One region of the Dyadobacter sp. BE31 genome, then DNA from elsewhere that is predicted to be linked to it. Evidence: riboswitches for the same ligand, from Rfam matches in the RefSeq annotation. Region 1 holds a riboswitch; the other holds the start of a gene.
The links. A riboswitch is a leader RNA that binds a small molecule or an ion and turns the genes downstream of it on or off. The one in region 1 is predicted to bind S-adenosylmethionine.
Positions count from the first base shown of each region.

Region 2: it holds a riboswitch for S-adenosylmethionine, as region 1 does, so the genes downstream of both, metX (homoserine O-acetyltransferase) here and J2Y43_RS29230 (cysteine desulfurase family protein) in region 1, are expected to answer to the same signal.

Region 1 is NZ_JAVDXA010000007.1:339,175-350,205, forward strand. Features, by position in the region: gene J2Y43_RS29205 (sulfatase) at 1-960, shown strand, start outside; gene J2Y43_RS29210 (sulfatase) at 957-2,423, shown strand; gene J2Y43_RS29215 (sulfatase) at 2,425-3,798, shown strand; gene J2Y43_RS29220 (hypothetical protein) at 3,815-4,177, opposite strand; gene J2Y43_RS29225 (hypothetical protein) at 4,156-4,575, opposite strand; SAM riboswitch class I at 4,779-4,872, shown strand; gene J2Y43_RS29230 (cysteine desulfurase family protein) at 4,989-6,167, shown strand; gene J2Y43_RS29235 (SusC/RagA family TonB-linked outer membrane protein) at 6,308-9,502, shown strand; gene J2Y43_RS29240 (SusD/RagB family nutrient-binding outer membrane lipoprotein) at 9,517-10,959, shown strand.
Region 2 is NZ_JAVDXA010000004.1:394,052-405,082, reverse strand. Features, by position in the region: gene J2Y43_RS22350 (OmpA family protein) at 1-493, opposite strand, end outside; gene J2Y43_RS22345 (EamA family transporter) at 567-1,451, shown strand; gene J2Y43_RS22340 (PhzF family phenazine biosynthesis protein) at 1,476-2,264, opposite strand; gene treA (alpha,alpha-trehalase TreA) at 2,392-3,942, opposite strand; gene J2Y43_RS22330 (M20/M25/M40 family metallo-hydrolase) at 3,983-4,924, opposite strand; SAM riboswitch class I at 5,073-5,181, shown strand; gene metX (homoserine O-acetyltransferase) at 5,313-6,365, shown strand; gene J2Y43_RS22320 (glycerophosphodiester phosphodiesterase family protein) at 6,460-7,230, opposite strand; gene J2Y43_RS22315 (FdhF/YdeP family oxidoreductase) at 7,342-9,654, opposite strand; gene J2Y43_RS22310 (DUF7009 family protein) at 9,658-10,020, opposite strand; gene fdhD (formate dehydrogenase accessory sulfurtransferase FdhD) at 10,023-10,850, opposite strand; gene J2Y43_RS22300 (molybdenum cofactor guanylyltransferase) at 10,852-11,031, opposite strand, start outside.

The DNA.
Region 1 (11,031 bases):
AATCCCAAAGGACGCGACAAAACCGAGGAGCCATTGATCAAAAACCTTACACCCGACCGGGGGCTGGGGAGCGCACTGGCGTGGCGCGCGACGGAGGGTACGGACGAGGAGCAGACCGACGGCATGATCGCCGGTGAGGCGATCAAGATCATGACCGAGAAAAAGAACGAGCCGTTTTTCCTTGCCGTGGGCTTTTTCAGGCCCCATACACCTTATGTGGCACCTCAGAAATACTTTGATATGTACCCGGTAGACCAGGTACCGCTGCCTAAGGAGATCCCTAACGACCTGGACGACGTTCCAGAAGCTGCATTGTTTACCAAACCGCCGCACTGGGGCCTGGATGAGGCCAAGCGCCGCGAGGCATTGCGGGCCTATTATGCTACGATCACATTTATGGACGCGCAGGTGGGCAAGCTGATCGACGCCGTCGATAAACTGAAATTGGCCGATAAGACCATCATCGTACTGTGGAGTGATCATGGCTATAATGTGGGGCAGCACGGCCAATGGATGAAGCAGAGCCTTTTTGAAAACTCCGCGCGCGTGCCGCTCATTATTTCGGTTCCGGGCGGTACCAAGGGAAAAGCTTCCGGCCGCACCGTGGAGCTGGTCGATATTTATCCGACGCTGGCCGAGCTGTGCGGACTCGATCCGAAGCAAAATTTGCAGGGTAAAAGCCTGACGCCATTGCTGAAAAACCCGGCCGCTCCCTGGAACAAGCCGGCCTATACGCAGGTGCGGCGAGGCCAGATTTTTGGCCGCAGCGTACGCACGGAGCGTTTTCGCTACACCGAATGGGACGGCGGGAAAGCCGGTATGGAATTGTATGATCACCAGAAGGATCCGGGAGAATTTACAAACCTGGCGAAGGATAAGAATTTCGTGATTACAGTTAATGAACTGGCTGTTTTGTTGAAAAAAGGTTATCCCGAAACAGAGCAAGAGACTGGAAGATGATTTCAAAATATCAATATGCGATCCGGTTGTCGGTCGCCGGCATTGTGCTGGCGATGGCGACCGGTTTTGCCTGGAAAGCCGACAAGCCGCAGGCGTCGCGCAGGCCTAATATTGTGATCGTGCTCGCCGACCAATGGAATGCACAGTCGCTTGGGTACGCAGGCAATGCGGATGTCAAAACGCCGAATCTCGACAAACTGGCGCAGCGAAGCGTGGTGTTTACAACCGCCGTGTCGGTGATGCCGGTATGCAGCCCCGCACGTGCGAGCTTGCTCACGGGCCAGTACCCGCTCACGCACGGCGTTTTTTACAACGACCGCCCCTTGCGCAATGAAGCGCTCACATTGGCCGAGATTTACAAAGAGGCTGGTTACGCGACCGGCTACATCGGGAAATGGCATATCAACGGGCAAGCCAGCCATGAAAAGCTGTTCGCTGCCCGTAACCGCGCCGTCCCGCGCGACCGCCGTCAGGGTTTCGATTACTGGAAAGCCCGCGAAGTGACGCACGATTACAACAGCTCCTTCTACTTCGATGAAAATGATGTGCGCCATGAATGGCCCGGCTATGATGTATTTCCGCAAACCGACAGTGCTATCAGTTTCATCGACAGAAATAAGAACAACCCGTTCGTGCTGGTGCTGTCCTGGGGGCCGCCGCACGATCCTTACCAGACCGCGCCGGAGGCTTACCGCAAAATGTATGATCCGGCCAGGCTGAAACTCCGCCCGAATGTGCCGGATTCGCTGCAAGCCAAAGCCCGGAAAGACCTGGCAGGTTACTACGCCCATTGTACAGCGCTCGACAAATCGGCCGGTGATCTTTTAAATGCATTGAAAAGGGCTGGTATTGAGGAGAATACGATCCTGGTTTTTACTTCTGACCATGGTGATATGCTTTATTCGCAGGGCAAAACAAGGAAGCAGAAACCTTGGGATGAGTCGGTGTTAGTGCCGCTGCTGGTGCATTATCCGGCGGGTTTGGGAAATGTGAAGCGGGAGCTTGCTCTGCCTTTTTCTAACGTCGATATATTACCTACTTTGTTGGGGATCAGTAATATGGAAATCCCGGAAAGCGTGGAGGGAACCAATTATGCGGCTATCCTGGCCGGCCGGCGGAAACCGAAGGGCAATGAAGCCGCGCTGATCCAGGTGCCAGTGCCGTTTCATGAAAACAATTTCCTGGATGGCGGAAAGGAATACCGCGGTATTCGCACGGAACAATACACCTATGTGAGAGATTTGAAAGGTCCATGGCTTTTGTATGATAATGCCAAAGATCCTTATCAATTGAAAAACCTCATAGGCTCACCGGCGTACGCACACGTACAGGCGAAACTTGAAAAAGCGCTCCGGGCAAAATTGGCTGACGCAAAGGACCAATTCCTGACTGCCGATGAATATATGCGGCAATGGAAGTACCGGTACGACGGCAAGGATAGTCTCCGGGTGAGTGGTTTGTAATATGCAAAAGACCTTGATCATCATCGCGCTGGTGCTTGTCAGCACCTGTGCAGCGCTCGCGCAGCAGGCCAAAAGGCCGAATATCATCTTTTTGCTCACCGACGACCACCGCTGGGACGCGCTCGGAGCAATGGGGAACAAAATCATCCAAACCCCGCACCTGGATGCGCTGGCGAAAAGGGGCATTTTATTCCGGAATGCGCATGTTACTACCGCAATATGCATGGTGAGCCGCGCCAGTTTGCTAAGCGGACAATACATGTCCAGGCATGGGATCAACGATTTTGGCACCGATTTCAAACCGGAAGCCCTTGCTCAAACCTACCCGGCATTGCTGAAAAAGGCTGGTTACAAGATCGGTTTCATCGGGAAATTCGGCATCGGGGTAAAGAACCAGCCCGACACGTTGTTTGATTACTGGGCGGCCAAAAAGGAAGGCCAACCGCAGTATGTGCTGGTCAATGCGAGCGGCCATACCATTCACCACACCGATAGCGTGGGGAAAGATATTGCGCAATTTCTGGACCGTTTTGCGGGTAATGAGGCACCTTTTTGCCTTTCTGTAAGTTTCAAAGCGCCGCACGAATTAGACGGTAATCCGCCTCAGTACCCTGTTCAGGAGCGTTTTAAGACTTTATATGAAGATGTAAAAATCCCCGAACCGCTCACCGCAGCCCCGCAATACTGGGACAGCCTCCCCGCATTCTTCCGCACAGATCAGAATATCGGTCGCGACAGATGGAAGCCGCTGCTTTCAACCCCGGAGCTTCGCCAGCAAACCACCCGTGAATACTACCGGCTCATCAGCGGTGTCGACGAAGTGGTGGGTAATGTGGTTGCGCAACTCAAAAACCTGAAAATCGATCAGAACACGCTCATTATTTTCATGGGCGACAACGGTTTTTCACTCGGGGAACATGGCTTGGAGGGAAAATGGTTTGGTTTTGGAGAATCCATCCGGGTACCCCTGATCATTTCCGGCGGGGCATTGCCCAAGAGTTTCCAAGGCAAATCATCATCCCAACTCGCATTGAATATTGACATTGCGCCTACCATTCTTTCATTCGCGGGAATACCTGTGCCATCCGCAATCCAGGGGTACGATCTTCTCGCAGCCGAGCAAAAGAAGCGATCTGCCCGCAAGGACTTCCTTTATGAACACACCTATCTGGGAAGCCCGCGTTTGCCAAAGGTGGAAGGCGTTGTGAGCGGTGATTTGAAATATATGCTTTACACCGAGCACGGGTATGAGGAGCTTTATGATACGGCAAAAGATCCCCACGAGACAGTGAACCTGGCGAAGCGCTCTTCGAAGAAACCCACGCTGGAAAAGCTACGGAAGCGGTATGAGGAGTTGAAGAAGGAGGTGAAATAACGAGGGTAAAAGCGACTTACTCGACTGGGTACAGCTGAGGCAATTTCCGTTGAATGCCGATGTAGCCTTCATATGGATAGTCTTCGAAATCGTTGTATTTGAGATCATCGAGAACCTCTACGTTGTCAAAAACACGAACACGCTCGATCATTCCGCGGTCTTTAATAGCAAGTTTTGACCAAAGAAGTTTTATGATTATTTCTATCTTGTCGTATTTGTGTACTCCTGAAAGCGATGGGGCACTCACTCCCAGCACAAATCGGTTTTTTGCCATTCCATGATGAGCTGGGGCGAGTCCGATCGCGTTTACAATCAAACCATCATCTTTTGCCTCTTGAAACACTTTGGTAAGTGTCTCTACCAGTTCTTTTGCAGCCATTCTATTACAATTTTTAATGAAAATACGAAAACTTTTGCTTTCCCGGCCTGACATGCCAGTTCGTATCTGCGTTGCTCTGACCAGTCAGACACCAGCGACCAACTTATTTGAAAACCGGCATCAGTACGACATTTTTCTTCCAATGCACTAGCCATACCAGCTAGTATCATAAGATCGGACAGATCATGTACCATGAAAGACTTCGCAATATGTCTGGGGACTTCGTCTTTTTCGAAAATTTCTATATTCAGTTTTTTGCAGACAATGGCTTTAAGTCCCAGCTCAATCGCATATCCGCCAATATAGTAAGCCGCGCCAGCATGGCCGTTCGCGATGAGGCATTCCGCATCGCGCAGCCGCTCGAAAGCCAGTAATTTCAATGTTGCAGCACTTGCCAAAGTTTGAAAAGTTTAGCTTGATGATGAATTTTTCCCCGCAAACTAGGCTCTGTTCAGCTTAGGTAAACGATCAAATGAGCAAAGCCGCGGGATCGATGTGCAAGCGGCTCTCAAAACGGCATCCGCAAATTTTTTTCGCTATCCTTAATGTCACCCCTTGCATTCTTAAAATCTTTTATCAATCTTTGTCTATCGAATTTATAGATTTATTGAGAACGAAGGGAGAGGTTAGGCTCTGTGATCTTCTGGCAACCTGTGACTCGTCAAGGTGCCCCAACCTAATTCTATTGATAAATCTGAAAATCCAACCACAGTAGTAAACTGGTATTGTGCACTGAATCAGGGTTGGTCAGGCCCGGGAAAATCTGTGCCTTGCCGTGAATAAACTTTGATCAACAACAAACCAGAGACACATGGAAATTTACCTGGATAATGCGGCTACGACCGCCCTGGACCCGGAAGTGATTGAGGCGATCCTGCCATTTTTGACCACCCACTATGCCAATCCTTCATCGGCACACGGTGCGGGGAGAAGGGCAAAGGAGGCGATAGATCAGGCGCGCCGTACGGTAGCAAATCTGCTGGGCGCTTTGCCGGAAGAGATTTACTTCACAGCCGGTGCGACGGAGGGGATCAACCTCGTGCTCTCGGGGGCAATCCAGGCTTACGATCTTAGCCATGTGATCACAAGCCGTATCGAGCATAAGGCGGTGTTGCAAACATTGAAGCGGCACGAGAAAGAGGGCGACATTGAAACAAGCTTCGTGAAGCTCGACGAACGCGGTAATGTAGATCTATACCATCTCGAAAACCTCCTGCGGGCGAACCCGCGCACGCTTATTGCGCTTATGCACGGGAACAATGAGATCGGGAACCTGACGGACATCCATGCGATTGGTGTGTTGGCCCGTCGGTACAATGCGGTGTTTTTTACCGATACGACGCAAACAATGGGCAAGGCACATTTCGATTTGCAGGAGGCTGAGATCGACTTCCTCGTAGGCTCGGCACACAAGTTCCACGGTCCGAAAGGCGTGGGTTTTGTTTATATCAAGCAAAAACACCACCTGAAACCGCTGATTTACGGCGGAGGGCAGGAGCGTGGCCAGCGCGGCGGGACGGAGAACGTAGTGGGTATAGTGGGACTGGCGAAGGCATTGGAAGTAGCTTACCGCAACCTGGAAGCGAGCCGCAGCAAGGTCTCCAAGCTGAAACAATATCTGGTGTCGAAGCTGGCAATCAGCGGAATAGAGGGGATTTGCTATAACGGAGAGAGCAAATCGATCGAAAACAGCGTCGCTAATGTGCTCAGTGTGTCGTTTCCCTGTTTGAGCACGGGGAGCCTGGTGACCAAGCTGGACCAGGTCGGTATTCAGGTTTCAGGCGGGAGCGCTTGCCAGGGTGGCGGTGCGTCGCATGTGATACAGGCGCTGGCGTGCGAGGCCGATAAGGAGAACGTGAGGTTCTCGTTCAGCAAGTTCAACACGTTCGAAGAGCTGGACCTGGTGGTGGACGCCATTATGCGGATATACGAATCGGACCCCGTGGTTTTGACGCGTACGGGCTGGAAAAGGATCGCGAGCCTGGCGTAGCAGACAATTTCCCAGAAAATAGCGGCCTTAGCATTGGAAATAATATCGTTTTATTACATTTGTATATTAAATCTATAAAATAAGTAGAGTAAATAATGAATCACAAACTTTTAAGCTGTCCCTAACTTCCAATCCACATCATGAGAAGAAATTTAGTACTGATTTTCCTCCTGTTCAGTGTCGCCTGGCTGCAACCGGCAAAGGCGCAAACGATCCCGGTGACCGGTAAGGTCACTTCCACCAGCGGCGAAACGCTGCCCGGCGTAACTGTCCTCATCAAAGGCACTTCCAAAGGTACATCCACCAACGGCGACGGCAGCTACGCCATCGAAGCCGACGCCGGTTCAATATTGAAATTTTCGTTTATCGGTTTAAAATCCATTGAATTGCCCGTCCCGCGCGACGGCAAGCTCGACGTCCGGCTCGAAAGCGACGAGACGATTTTGCAGGAAGTGGTGGTAACAGCGCTCGGCATCGCGAAAGAGAAGAAATCGCTCGGTTATGCGGTGCAGGAGTTGCAGACCAAAGACGTGGCCGAAGCGCGCGAAGGCAACCTCGTGAATGCGCTTTCGGGCAAGATCGCGGGTGTGAACATCACCAACAGCCAGGGCGGAATGGGCTCGTCGCGGATCGTGATCCGGGGCGAAACGTCAATCGCAGGTAATAACCAGCCGCTTTTCGTGGTGGATGGAATACCGGTTGATAACTCGCAGCTGGGGGCTGGTGCCAACGGTTCGCGTGATTTTGCGAATGCGATTGCCGACATTAACCCGAACGACATCGAGTCGATCAGCGTGCTGAAAGGGCCGAATGCGGCTGCATTGTACGGTTCGCGCGCTTCCAATGGGGTGATTTTGATTAAAACTAAAAGTGGGAAAGGTACGCAGCGCGGACTGGGCGTGAATGTGAATTTTGGTTATTCTTCGGAGAAGCTATTGGTGTTGCCTGAATATCAGAATGTTTTCGGGCAAGGAACCGGTGGGGCCTTCTCTTATGTGAACGGTAAAGGCGGCGGTGTCAACGACGCCACGGATGAAAGCTGGGGCCCGAGAATGGACGGCCGGCTGATTCCGCAGTTCTTCTCGAATGGCGAGGCGGTACCGTTTGTAGCGCACCCCGATAATGTCAAAAACTTTTTCGTAACAGGCCACACCCGCACCACAGGCGTGTCGGTAGCAGGCTCGAACGACAAGGTGGATTACCGCTTTTCATTCAATAACAGCAAGCAAACCGGCGTGATCCCGAATACGGATATTTCCAAAAACTCATTCGGGGTAAATACCACCTACCGCTTGAACGACAAGCTGACACTTTCTACCAGCGCGAATTTTGCCCGGAACAGCTCTGATAACCTGCCTGGTACATCGGGCCGCGGGAGCAGCGTCATGCTCCAATTCCTGTGGTTTGGCCGGCAGGTGGATACCGAGTTGTTGAAGGATTACAATAAAGGCGGTTTCGACTACAACTGGAACCACAGCTATTACAGTAACCCTTACCTGCTGCAATACGAAAACACCGCCCAGCAGCGCCGCGACCGCTTTTTCGGCAATGTGAATTTGAATTACAAAATTACCGACTGGCTCACTGCCAATGTGCGTACAGGCAACGACTATTATAACGACAAGCGCAAGTTCAAAGTCGCTTACGGCACCAATGGCACGCCTTATGGCTCGTACACCGAGGATAGCTACGTGGTGAATGAGAACAATACCGATTTCAATTTCAACTTCCACAAGAATGTAAGTACTGATTTTGAACTCGATTGGCTCGTGGGCGGTAACATCCGCAGCAATTTCAACGAGCAGAACTACCAGCAGGCGCCCCGCCTGGCGGTGGCCGATCTCTACACGCTGAATAACTCGCGTGACCCCCTGGTATCCTATAATGTGCTTCGTAAACAGAAGGTTTACAGTGCATTCAGCTCCGCGCAAGTAGGTTTCCGCAACTATGCGTTCTTGAACCTCACGGCGCGTAACGACTGGTCGTCGACATTGCCAACCGGTAACAACTCTTACTTCTACCCGTCGGTGAATGCCAGCTTGGTATTGACCGATGCATTCGATATCAAAAGCAATGTGCTTACCTATGCCAAACTTCGCGGTGGCTGGGCCGAGGTGGGCAAGGATACCGATCCTTACCAGCTCGTGAATACCTTCCCCTTTAACCAGCCGTTTGGCAGCGCACCTTTGCTGACCGTTTCGGATGTGTTTTTGAGCGAAAATTTGAAGCCGGAAATCACGCAGTCGACTGAGATTGGTGCGGATATAGCCTTATTCCGTAACCGCGTTCGGTTGGATGTAAGTTATTATAATACAGATAGCTATAATCAGATTTTGCGCGCGGATGTAAGCCCCTCGACGGGTTACAAGCAGAAACTGCTCAATGCAGGCCATATTAATAACCGTGGTATCGAGGCGATGCTGAATGTGAAGCCGATTGAAACCGAATCAGGTTTTAAATGGGATATCGGTATCAACTTTTCGAGAAACCGCAGCAAAGTGGTAGAGCTCGATGACGAAGGCTTCCTGAACGACTACAAACTGGGTACCAATGGTGTGACCGTGTATGCAAGCAAGGGCCTCGGCTACGGCGCCATCTTCGGCTCGGCATTTGCCCGGGACGAAAACGGCGAGCAGATCATCGGTGCCAACGGCTTGCCTACCAAAAACCCTAGTTTGCAAGTATTGGGCCATTATACTCCGAAATGGATGGGAGGGATCAACAACTCGTTCTCTTTCAAAGGTTTTAACCTGAGCGTGCTGATCGACACCAAGCAGGGCGGCTCCATTTACTCCGCTACCAATGCGACCGGCCGCTATACCGGCGTGCTGAAATCAACCTTGCCCGGCCGCGATGCGGACCACGGCGGGCTGATTTACTATTACCCTGGCAACAACAAGGCGGGTGTGGCAGTGCAGGTGGCTAACGCAGCGGCAGCTCCCTCGGGCGCGGTCGTGTACGACGACGGTATCATTGCAAAAGGTGTAACGACCGATGGCAAGCCGAACACGGTGATCGTCCCGGCGGAGCGCTACTACAAAGGCGTTTACAGTAACAGCGCGGGTATCAACGAGGCGAGTGTGTTCGATGCTTCATTCATCAAGCTGCGCGAGGTAAAACTCGGCTACACCGTTCCGCAGGCATTCATTTCCAAATTCAAACTGCAAAGCCTGACCCTCTCGCTATACGGACGTAACCTGGCGTTCTTGCAAAAGAAAGCGGACAATATCGATCCTGAAACGGCCTTCAACACCGGTAACACCGGCCAGGGCCTCGAATCGTTGCAGCTGCCCACGACCGCTTCTTACGGTTTCAATCTTTCCATAGGCTTTTAAATTGACCCATATTTATGCGTACCCATAACATTACCAAAGGATTTGTCATCGCTGCCGTCGGCCTGCTCTTGACGGCTTGCCAGGATCAGCTCGAGGAAACCAATACCAACCCGAACGAGGCGATTAAAGCACAGCCGGAATATTTGTTGGCGAATGCGATCAAATCCAATGCGGATCTTACCCTCGGCTCGGATGCCTCGATGGAGACTACAACGCTGTTTATCCAGCATTGGGCGAAAATTCAATATACCGATCCCGACAAGTACACTGTAAGCATTTCGAATGTGCAGAACGTCTGGACGAACCTCTATTCACAGGGATTGACGGACTTTGCGACCATCATCAAACTCGGAGAGGAGAGCGGCAATACCAATTACCAGGCGGTGGGCCTGATCCTGAAATCCTGGTCGTTTCAGTTACTGACCGATTTGTACGGCAACATTCCGTACAGCCAGGCACTGCAACTGAACGAGACGCTCACGCCGAAATATGACGCGCAAAAGGACGTTTACATCGGTCTTTTGAATGATCTAAAAAAAGCGACCGAGCTGATCAATACCAACGGCTCGCCCATCAGCGGGGACCTTGTTTACAATGGTAACCTCACCAAATGGAAGAAGTTCGCGAACTCCCTGCGCCTGCGCATCGCATTGCGCATTGCCGACAAGGAACCTGAAATCTCCAAAGCGGTGGTAGCAGAGCTCGCCAAAGACAAAAGCGCCCTCATTGCTTCCAACGATGAGATTGCGCAGCTGGTTTACCTCGCATCGCCGAACCAGAACCCTGTCTCCCGCGACCGCGAAACGCGCGACGATTACCGCGTCAGCAAATCGATCATCGATAAGTTGCAGGAGCTGAAAGACCCGCGCCTGGCTGTTTTTGCAAACAAGACCGTAGATGCGACCCCTACCGGCTACATTGGGGTAACCAACGGCCTTCCCGCCGATTCTGCGGCGAAGCTGGGTTTTACAAAAACTTCTAAACTCGGTGATTATTTTACGGCAGCGGCTTCCCCGGCGGTTTTCGTGAGCTACTCGGAAGTTTTGTTCAACCTCGCGGAAGCGGCCCAGCGCGGGTTTATTACCGAAAATGCAGCGGATCTGTATAAGGCGGCGGTTACGGCTTCTTTGCAGCAATTCAAAGTGGGTAATGCGGATATTGCCGCTTACCTGGCCCAACCATCGGTAACCTACGATGCCGCGAACTATAAAAAATCGATTGGCGAGCAGAAATGGCTGGCGTTGTTCAGCCAGGGACTCGAAGCATTTGCAGAATGGCGCAGGCTGGATTATCCGCAGCTAAAACCGGCCTATGCAGGTGTTCTGAACGGAAAATTGCCCGTCCGCCTCACATACCCGACCGGTGAGCAGGCGCTCAATGCGGCCAATTACAAAGCCGCCGTTGCCGCCCAGGGCGAGGACCGCCTGACGACGAAGCTTTGGTTCGACGCATTCTGATTTTAACAAAATTTAATGTGCGTTGCTGGCACTTAACTGGACTGCGAGGCGTAATGATAGTAGTGACCGCCG
Region 2 (11,031 bases), on a different contig from region 1:
TTCGAATAACTTTTGTCTCGTAGTCGCGCGAGTACACGTAATGCACCCACTGCTTCGCGCGCACCGCGACCTTTTCACTCATGGCAAAATTGAAAAAATTGAGTTTGCCATGATAAATATAGGTCCCGTAATCGCTCTTGCGATTCTTGAAATCGAGCACACGTTTCCAGATATCGAGCGAATCGAGCTTGAAATAGACCTCGACCGTGAATGATTTGTTCAGAAATCCCTTTGCTTCCCCACTGTTGAATTGCAGCCCGCTATTTTTCTCAAAAACATAAATTGATCGGGAAAGGTAATCGGAGCCGGGAATTTGTTCTTTGACAATTTGCCCGGGGCGTCCGAGCGGTTTTAGCGCCGGGCCGCCACTTTCAATAGGCAGGAAGCCGTTGTTGAAGTCGTAAGTCCACTGGTTCTGGGCATGCACATGCAGCGCCGGGACGCAAAGCAGGGCCATCAGCACCGCCCGCAGCGCATTTTTTTTGTTAATCATACCCAAAAATATAAAAAGTGGGGGCGGAAGCCGAAGTACAACTTGTAATTTTGGATCGTTATTATTCTTGCGTGTGAAAAACATCGGTATCGGTCTTCTCTTTTCCATTCTCTGGTCGTCGGCCTCCGTGGCAACGAAGTTTGGTGTGCAATCGGCGGCTCCTTTGATACTGGCAAACGTTAGGTTCTTTATAGCTGGTATCTTGCTGCTATCATTTTCCTACCTGTTTGTCAAAGATAAAGCCTACCGGCTGCCTACGAAAAGCGAATGGCAGCAACTTGCGCTGTTTGGGTTCCTCAATACAACGCTTTACCTGGGTCTGTACGTGTATGCGATGAAGTATACCGCTGCCGGTATTGGCAGCCTGGCCGTATCAACCAATCCGCTGATCATTGTGCTGTTGTCGTCGTGGTGGCTGAGCAGGAAGCCAAAAGCCGAAGAATGGACCGGCATTATTCTGGGAATGGGCGGCGTGGCTGTGGCCACTTATCCACTGTTGGCCGACAGCTATACCACCGTAGGCGGCATTACATTATTGCTCATCAGCATGGTGGCGGTTTCGGCGGCGAGTGTTTACTACGCCACCGTGAAATGGGAGTTGCCTAATTTGCTCATCAATGGCTGGCAGGTCTTCCTCGGCGGTGTTTTTCTGCTGCCTGTGACATTGTTCATGGCCGATTTTAATACTACTAAACTAGACACCGTCTTTTGGGGCTCGGTATTGTGGCTCAGCCTCGCGGTTTCAATTGTAGGGTTGATATGCTGGTTTTACCTGCTTCGTATCGACACTGTCAAGGCGTCGCTTTGGCTGTTTCTGTGCCCGCTTTTCGGGTTTTTCTTCGCATGGTGGCTCATGGGTGAGCCCGTGACGATGTATACCGTCGGCGGTACGGTGCTCGTAGTGGCAGGCTTATATGCTGGCCAACGCACAAAATTCGCGGGAAATAAAAAAAGCTAGTCGGGGACGCCTAGTCGGGAACGTCTAATCTACCAGGATTTCGCCTTTGAGATACAACTTCGCCTGGCCGCCGATGTAAACCCGGTCGCCCTGCAATTCGCATTTCAGAAAACCACCGCGGTGCGAGAGCTGGCGTGCATTCAGTTGTGTTTTGGAAAGCTTGTCGGCCCAGTAAGGTATCAAAGTCGTGTGCGCAGAGCCTGTTACCGGATCCTCGTCAATGCCCGATTGCGGTGCGAAGAAACGGGAGACGAAATCTACCTCGTTACCTGCGGCCGTCACGATCACACCGCGCGCCGGAATGGTAGACAGGATAATGATGTCAAAATCAAGGTCCCTCACCACTTCTTCCGATTCGAGCACGACCAGATAGTCGGTTTTGCCTTTGTAAACTTCCAGCAGCGTCGTGTTTTTCAGGCTTTCTACAAGCCCGGGAGGCGGTACGGCAATGTGGTATTGGTCCACGGGGAAGTTCAATGTGAGCCAATCCTCCTTGCAATCGACGGTGAGCACGCCGCTCCGCGAATCAAAGCTGATGGATTGCCCTTCGTAATTCTGAATATTGAAAATCACATACGCTGCGGCGAGCGTCGCATGTCCGCAGAGATCTACTTCTACCGTAGGCGTAAACCACCGGATATGGAAGCCGTTTTCCGTCGGGACGTAGAATGCGGTTTCGGCGAGGTTGTTTTCGGCAGCGATGGCGAGCATCGTTTCTTCCGGCAGCCACTGCTCCAAAGGAACTACTGCGGCAGGGTTTCCACCAAACAACTTATCAGTAAAAGCATCGATTTGGTATATGGGAAGTTTCATGAAGTCAAATGGGCTTGATAACAGCAAGGTATTAAAAATATCCGCTATGGGAAGATTTTCCTGCCAATTTTTAATATAATTTATTGGAAATAGATAAGAAATCAAAGCGCATTTCGTCGAAACCAGACTAGTGCTTGCGGTTTTTCATCCGGAGGTAGACTCCGTTCGTCCAGCCGAATCCTTCCTGGATTTCGTACTCGCCGCCTCCGGCGATCAGATTGGTGTCCGATACATTATACTTTTCGAGCATCTTTCCCGAATGCCTGAACTCCTTCTCGATCAGTCCCAGCCATTCGTCGCTGAGCTCATTGGCCGTCCTGTGGAAATTGTAATTACGCAGTCCTTTGTAAACGATCCATTGCAGTGGAGCCCAGCCGTTGGGGGCGTCCCATTGCTGCCCGGTGCGTACCATGGTCGTAAGCAGTCCGCCCGATTTGAGGAAATTGAGCCTGATGTACGCACGCACATAATGCGAGTGCGGCTTAGGCGCGAGCTTAAAAAACAAGGGAAAAGCACCTGCAATGGTGATTGCTTTGGTGAAATCCCTTTTCTGGAAATCATAATCCATGTAATAATTCCTGGACTCATCCCAGAAATAGGTCTGAATGGCGATATTCCGCCGCCGTGCCTTTTCTTCATAAAGCAAATGCATACGCCGGTTATCAGAGAGCAGGTACGCTTCCGCAATGGTTTTTTCCAGGTGGTAAAGCAGGCAGTTCAGGTCCAGCGGCAGGATGTCGGTCGTGTGGATAGAAGCAAAATCGGTTTCATCGGCAAACCACCGGCTACTGAAATCCCAGCCCGATTCCGCGGCCGCCCGCAGGTGGCGGTAGAGGTCTTCGGGAGTAGTTCCGTACTTTTCGTTGGCCTCCCGTGCGAGCTCGGTGTCCTCGCTGTACGACTCCGGGCGCGGGGTAGCCTTGTCGTCCCAATAGCGGTTCAGCAGGGCGCCGTCGGGAAGGTATACGAGGCGCCGGTGAGCTGTGAATGGCTCACACGGCTCCAGGCAGCCATCCATCCAGTAATCGTATTCTTTTTGAAGTTGCGGCAGGTATTTTTTCAACACCTTTTTGCCCTCCATTTCACTGAACAACCTTACCATCAGCGAAAAGAACGGCGGCTGCGAGCGGCTAAGATAATAGGTCCGATTGGCGGTCGGTATGAATCCGAGGGTGTCAATCAGATAGGCGAAGTTGTTGAGCATGTTTCTGATCAACTCCACGCGCCCCGACTCTTTGAGTCCCAGCATTGTAAAGTAGCTGTCCCAATAATATATTTCCCGGAAACGCCCGCCCGGCACCACATAAGGGTGGGGCAGGGGAATGAGCGACCCGCCCCGTTCCTGGTTTTCGGGCTGGCGGGTGAGTACCGACCAGAGCTTGCCGGCATGCTCGGAAACCGACTCATTCTTGTCGGAAATAAACTCCGAGGCAATCTGAGCCGGCATCCTGAAATGCGTCCGGACGAATGTTTCCATGTCAAAGTCCGGCTGGTCTTTTTCCTGGTGGTACCGCTCGATAATCAGTACCGGGTCTTCCAGAGGGATTGCATCGGCGAACGTTTTGGAATCGGAGAAAATGTGGCTGCATTGCACGTCACGAAATAGCGTTCCGTACAACTCTTCGGGAGAGATGTGAGCCTGGCCGTAAGTGAATGATGGAGCAACAAAACCGTACAAAACAAACTGATTTTAGGGGTTCACCCGCATGGTTAATGACTTATTTGACTTCTGTAAATTTGAGTTTTGGTAATAACATCGCATTCTCGATGAGTTTAATTTGAATACCCAGAATCCCCGCCTCGGCATTGGCATCGATCTTCTCCGCATCGTCGGTCGGCTTGTGGTAATCGTCGTGGCCGCCGGTATGGAAAAACAGTACGGGAATTTGCTTGGCATAAAACGAACCGTGGTCCGAACCGCCGCTTCCCGCATTATCCGTAAAAAACTTCGTATCGCTCTTTACGTCCTTGAAAACCGCAGGCCATTCGGCGCTGGTACCGTAGCCGCCAATGCCGACGCCCCGTTTCGCGTCGTATCGTCCGATCATATCCATATTCGACATGAAGTTGATATCGGCCAATGGCAATGTCGGGTTGTTCACAAAGTACCGGGAGCCTACGAGCCCCAGTTCTTCCGCCCCGAAAGCGATAAAAAGGAAGTTATAAGGTTCCTTTTTGTCATTTCCCGAAAAATACCGCGCCAGTTCGAGCAATCCGGCTACGCCCGATGCATTATCATCGGCCCCGTTGTGGATCTGTCCTTCGGGCTTTTCGGCCTTGGAGCTTCCCTGGCGGCCCAGTCCAAGGTGGTCGAAATGAGCGCCGATGACGATGGTATATAGCGCCCCGTTGTCGAGAAAACCTATTACATTCCTTGCCTCACGGATGCTGTCGGGCACTACCACGCGCCTGATTTTGGCTGTAAAAGGCTGGTAATAGCCTTCGGTTCCTTTGGGTAAAAGGTGGTACTTTTTGAATTGTTTCGCCACATACTTCGCGGCTTTCTCATTCTCCTTGCTTCCCGTGCCGCGGCCTTTCATCTTATCGGAAGCCAGGTACGAAATGTGTTTGCGGATGTTCTCCGGTGAGGGTGAAACGGATTGTCCAAATGCCTGCGCAGCGCCGAAAACGAGCAGCAGACTGTGAAAAAAGATTCTCATTCTACTAAAAATGGTTGACGGGCAAAGATAAGCTGCCGCGGCACGAGCGGTTCTCGCGGAAGGACAGAATTTTTGCATTTGCTTGTATTTTCAGGCATCCGGGCTTAATATTGCACCATCAATCAATTGCTTCCCTTATGCGGCGGTTGATTTATAAAGAAGAGGCGAGAGAATGGGCTCTATGAACCTCTGGCAACCTGCTACCGCTACGGAGAAAGGTGCTAATTCCCACCTAAGTTTATTAGGAGATATAAAATCAATTCGTGTGCTCTTACAGTTAGAAATTTCCGTAAGCCGATTGGCTTTAGTCTCGCAGCTACAACCGAAAATTTGTGTTTCGGCTGTCAACTTAACCATGTGTTGAATTTAACCACGTGCTGTGGCTCTTATGCAAGCGGACCAGAAGACATTTAAATACCCCTATCCTTACGCGCTCGAAATGGGGGGCGAACTGCCAGGATTTGAACTCGCATACACTACCTACGGAAAAAGGAACGCCAACGACACCAATATCGTCTGGATTTGCCATGCGCTCACCGGTAGCTCCAACGCCCACGACTGGTGGGATGGCCTGGTAGGAGATGGTAAATATTTTAATTCGGACCAGCATTTCATCATCTGTGTGAACGTGCTCGGTTCAGCATACGGGTCGACGGGGCCGCTTTCTGTGAATCCCAGGACAAACCAACCCTACTACCACACCTTTCCGACCCTTACCGTGCGGGATGTGGTAGGAACGCTGGATCTTTTACGGCAGGAGCTCGCTATCAGCAAAATCAAAATCTGCATTGGCGGATCCCTGGGTGGGCAGCAGGCATTGGAATGGGCGGTTGAAAAACCGGATCTGTTCGAAGAGCTGATCCTGATCGCTTCCAATGCATTGCATTCGCCGTGGGGTATCGCGTTCAACGAATCGCAGCGGATGGCGATCCAGGCGGACCCTACCTATGCCGAAGATAGCCCGGAAGCCGGCGCTATGGGCATGCGTGCGGCCCGGTCGATCGCCTTGCTGTCGTACCGTAATTACGATACTTACAACTTCACCCAAGCCCGAGATAATCCGGACCAGATTGATGATTTCCGGGCGTCGTCGTACCAGCAATACCAGGGCGACAAGTTTGTGAAACGTTTCAATGCATTCTCCTACTGGGCGCTGTCGAAGATCATGGACTCGCATAATGTGGGCCGCAACCGAGGGGGCATTGTGCATGCGCTCGGGCTCGTGAAGGCGAAAACGCTGGTACTCGGTATCAAATCCGATTTATTATTCCCGCTTTCGGAGCAGCAGTTTCTGGCCCGGCATATTCCCGATGCTGCATTTCAGGAAATCGATTCGCTTTACGGCCACGACGGCTTCCTGATCGAATACAAGCAGCTTACGCAGGTGATCCGTGCATGGCAGGAGACGAACGGGCAGTTGCAGATGGCGCGCATTCGTTAGGGTATTCAGGATTTAAAGGCATTATATCAATACAAAAAGCGAAACTCCCGACCGGCAACCGATCGGGAGTTTCGCTTTTTCCTGTATTCCCAAATTACTTCGAAAGGCTCAGCAGCAACTCAGGCTCGTTGGTAGTAATGTAATCCGCATCCTTTTCGAGGAAGTATTTCAAATCCGCTTCACTATTGACCGTCCACACGTTGGTAGTGAGCTTTTTCTGGCGCATTGCGGGAATGTAGTCATCATGTTTCTTCAAAACGCTGAAATGGTAGTCGATACCGTCGAGCCCGGCAGCCTGGATTTCGTCAGGTGTTTTGTCGCCATTCAGGTATTCCACGTGGGCTTTCGGGGCGAGTTGCTTCACTTTCAGGCACACATCCCAGTCGAATGCGATGTAATCGGTGATTTTCTCCACTTTCATTTTCTTCACCAAATCCACGCATTTCGTAGCCAGTGCCAGTGAGCGCTCTTTGCTGATTTTGGAAGTTTTAATTTCCAGGATCAAACGCGTCTTCTTCTGCTTCGAACCCGCTTTCAAATAGGCCTCCAAAGTCGGAAGCGATTCGCCGTTAGCCAGTTTGATCTTCGAAAGCTCGGCCGAATTGGTCGTTTCGATATTGGTTCCCTGAATGGAATGGTCGTGCAGCACGTACAGAACCGAGTCGGCCGACATATGCACATCGAACTCGCTGCCATAGCAACCCAGTTTGATCGCGTGTTCCAATGCGCCGATCGAGTTTTCGGTAGCACCGGTATTTTTCCAGGCGCCGCGGTGCGCGATCACCTTGTTTTTCTTTTGAGACATACCATCCATCGACACCAGGCTCATCAGCCCGATTGCAAGCATTAAAAATCCTTTTTTCATTGTATTCAATTTAAACTTCCTTAAAAAGACATTTTTCGGCACATTTTACCCCCAATGCGGCAAAATTACGGCAACTTGGGCGGGTGTCTGTTAGGTCAATATTAAGTTATCCTAAAAACCCTGGTGCGGTGTAACCGTTAGAACTACCATTTTGGACGTAGGCGTATTGCTCTTTTCCGCGACGCTCGTGATGGGTACCAGCACGTTCGTTTCGGGGAAGTATGTGGCTGTACATTGCTCGGGAATAGGGTATTCCACGACCACAAACTTGTGAGCCACGCGCGCTACGCCGCCATGATCGTTGTGCAAATCCACCAGATCGCCGTTTTTCAGGTTGCGGTCCCGCATATCCTTCGCATTCATCAGAATCACGCGCCGTTCGTTGTAAATGCCCCGGTAGCGGTCGTTCAGGCCGTACACGGTGGTATTGAACTGATCGTGGCTGCGAATGGTCATCATCATCAGTTCGCCTTCTTTCAAATGTTGCTTTTCCGGCGCTGCGATGTGGAAATGTGCCTTGCGGGTAGGTGTGTCGAAGTCACCCGACCGGTTGCAATTGGGCAGATAGAAGCCACCAGGTTGCCTTACCCGCTCATTATAGTCCGCAAAACCGGGGATTGTGCGCTCGATGTCCGCGCGGATAAGATCGTAATCTGCCGCGTACTTATCCCAACTCACTTTGCTGCGCTCGCCCAAAGTGGCCTTTGCAAGCCTGCACACGATTTCCGGCTCGCTCAAAAGGTGTTTCGAAACAGGTTCAAGCACACCGCGCGACGACTGGATCACGCCCATCGAATTTTCGCACGACACAAAGCGGTTCTCGCCATTGCGCATGTCCTTGTCGCTCCGGCCGAGGCAGGGTAATATCAGTGCCTCCTGCCCGTGAACGAGGTGGCTGCGGTTCAGTTTGGTGGATACATGGACAGTCAGTCTGCATTTCTGCAAGGCTTCGGCAGTAAAACGCGTATCGGGCGTGGCGGAGAGAAAGTTGCCGCCCATGGCAAAAAACACTTTCGCTTCGCCGGCGTGCATGGCTTTAATGCATTCCACGACGTCATAACCATGTTTCCGCGGCGGCGCGAAATGGAAGTTGTGCTCGATGGCGTCCAGCAGCTTGGCGCCGGGGCGCTCGAAAATACCCATCGTACGGTCGCCCTGTACATTGCTATGCCCGCGCACGGGGCACGTTCCCGCGCCGGGCTTGCCGATGCTGCCTTTCAGCAACAGCAAATTCACGACTTCCTTAATGGTCGCCACTGCATTCTTATGTTGCGTCAGCCCCATTGCCCAGCAGGCGATGATCTTGCTTTTTCCTGCGAGCACGCGCGCAACCTCCTGCACCTGCGCATAAGGTACGCCCGCCTGTGCGGCGAGTTCTGCGGCGTCGTACTGTTTCAGGTCTTGCAGGAAATCGTTATAGCCTTGTGTGTTTTGGTTGATAAAGTGCTGGTCAAAAACGCTGCCGGGAGCTTTTTGTTCCGCTTCCAGCAAGAGTACCTCAATGGCTTTCAGCAATGCCATGTCGCCATTGATCTTTACCGGCAGAAAAATATCGGTCAATCCTGGTTTATATCCCAGCACACCCACCACTGTTTGCGGGTTGTTGAACCCCATCAAGCCGGTTTCGGGTAATGGGTTAATGGAGATGATCGTCGCGCCATTGGCTTTGGCTTTTTGCAATGCGGTGAGCATCCGCGGGTGATTGGTGCCTGGGTTCTGTCCGAGGATCATGATCACCTCGGCCTCGTAAAAATCGTTCAGTGTCACGGAGCCTTTGCCAATGCCCAGCGACTCGCCCAATGCGGTGCCGCTGCTTTCGTGGCACATATTGCTGCAATCGGGCAGGTTGTTGGTGCCGTATTCGCGCACAAAAAGCTGGTAGAGGAATGCCGCTTCATTGCTGGTGCGGCCCGAGGTGTAAAATACGGCTTCGTCGGGCGAAGCAAGGCGGTTCAGTTCTGCTCCTATTTTTTCAAAAGCGGCATTCCAGGTGATGGGCTGGTAATGCGTGCCGCCTGCGGGCAGGAACATCGGCTCGGCAATGCGCCCTTTGCCGCCTATTTCGTAGTCCGAAAGTTTGCCCAATTCCTGCACGGAATGCTGCGAGAAGAACTCCGCGGTCAGCTTCTTTGCGGTAGCTTCCTCGGCAACAGCCCTGGCGCCATTCTCGCAATACTCGGCGATGCCGGAGCGCTCGTCGTCCGGGTCCGGCCAGGCGCAGCTCGGGCAGTCGAAGCCACCTTTTTGGTTGAGATTAAACAATGCCTTCATACCGCGCTGCAAACCTGCCTCACTCACCGTCATTTCCAATGCAGAAACCACTGCGGGAATGCCTGCGGCCACTTTTTTGATCGGACCTTGTTTCAAACCGGTCAGTTTTTCGGGATTTTCAGCACCCGGTATCGGTAGTGGGTTGTCGGACATGGTTCAGCAGGTTTTAGGATTGTCGTAGTTGTCGGACTGGTCTTCTGTGGCGTTGTCCAGGCATTTGAAATCTTTTTCAATCAGCATCAATAACGAACTGCCATCGCCCAGCGGCATATTTCCCTGAAACCCGACGGTATTGTTCGCAGCCCAGCCGGTAAGCAGCGTTTCAGGCACTTCCAGGGTGATTTTGTTATGCTCAAACCGCGCTTGCAGCTCAGTACCAGCCCACTTTTGCACTGCATAAATCAACTGCGCCGGACCGAAATCAGTCGTTTCTTCCAGGTATCCTTCATTTTCAAGTTGGCCTACTTCCGTTTTCGAAAGCCTGAAACGTACGGAATTTCCGTGAATGCGGATTTTCATAGTTATTGGATCCGGTGGTGGCCGGTATAAATGTTAAATTTGTCGTTTTTCAGAAATCCTACCAGCGTAATGCCGCTCTCTTCCGCCAATTGGACGGCCAGGCTCGACGGGGCGCCTATCGCCGCCACCATCCCTATCCCCGCCATCGTTGCCTTTTGAATGAGTTCGAAACTCGCCCGGCCGCTGAGAAGAAGAATATGCTTGTCAAGTGGCAGTTGGCCGGCCAGTAATGCCGCACCAATGACCTTGTCCAGTGCATTATGCCTCCCCACGTCCTCGCGCAGCATCAAAAATTGCCCAGAAATGTCGAAAAGCGCAGAAGCGTGCAGCCCGCCGGTAGTTTCGAATGTATTCTGGTGCTCGATAATCTGTTCTACAAGTCGGTACAACACCTCTTTTTTTAAAACCCAGTCTTCCTGTGCATGGGCATACACCGACCTGGTTTTGATCGCATCGATGCTCGCCTTGCCGCAAACACCGCAGCTGGAAGTGGTGTAGAAGTTGCGTTCCAGCGAACCTAGTTTCGGCTCGAAATCCGCAGAGAAGGTTACCACCACCTTGTTTTCATCGAATGGCGAATTCGCGACACCGTCGATCTGGCTTTTGGAATGGATAATGCCCTCGGTGAACAGAAACCCGGCGGCGAGCTCGCGATCGTTTCCCGGCGTTCGCATCGTTACCGAAATGCTTTTGCGCTCTTTTCGCCCTTCCGACTGAAATGCAATCTGTATTTCAAGAGGCTCTTCCACGGCGAGCTTGTCGTCGAGCTCTTCGGCGTTATGCCCGTTTATCCGGACGATTTTATGGCTGGTAATTGAACTGGTCTCCATTTTAAAAGTCATTTTCTGCTTCGAGTGCCCGTTTTATGGCTTGAAAATCAGCCGTCGTGTCCACGCTTAGCATTGTTTTTTCCGACAATGGCCGGTATTTTCCTGCATGCTCCCCTATTAAAAAACGCTGCAAGGAGCGCGAGCCGTTTTCGAAGGCCTTCCATAAAGCATTGCTTGCCGA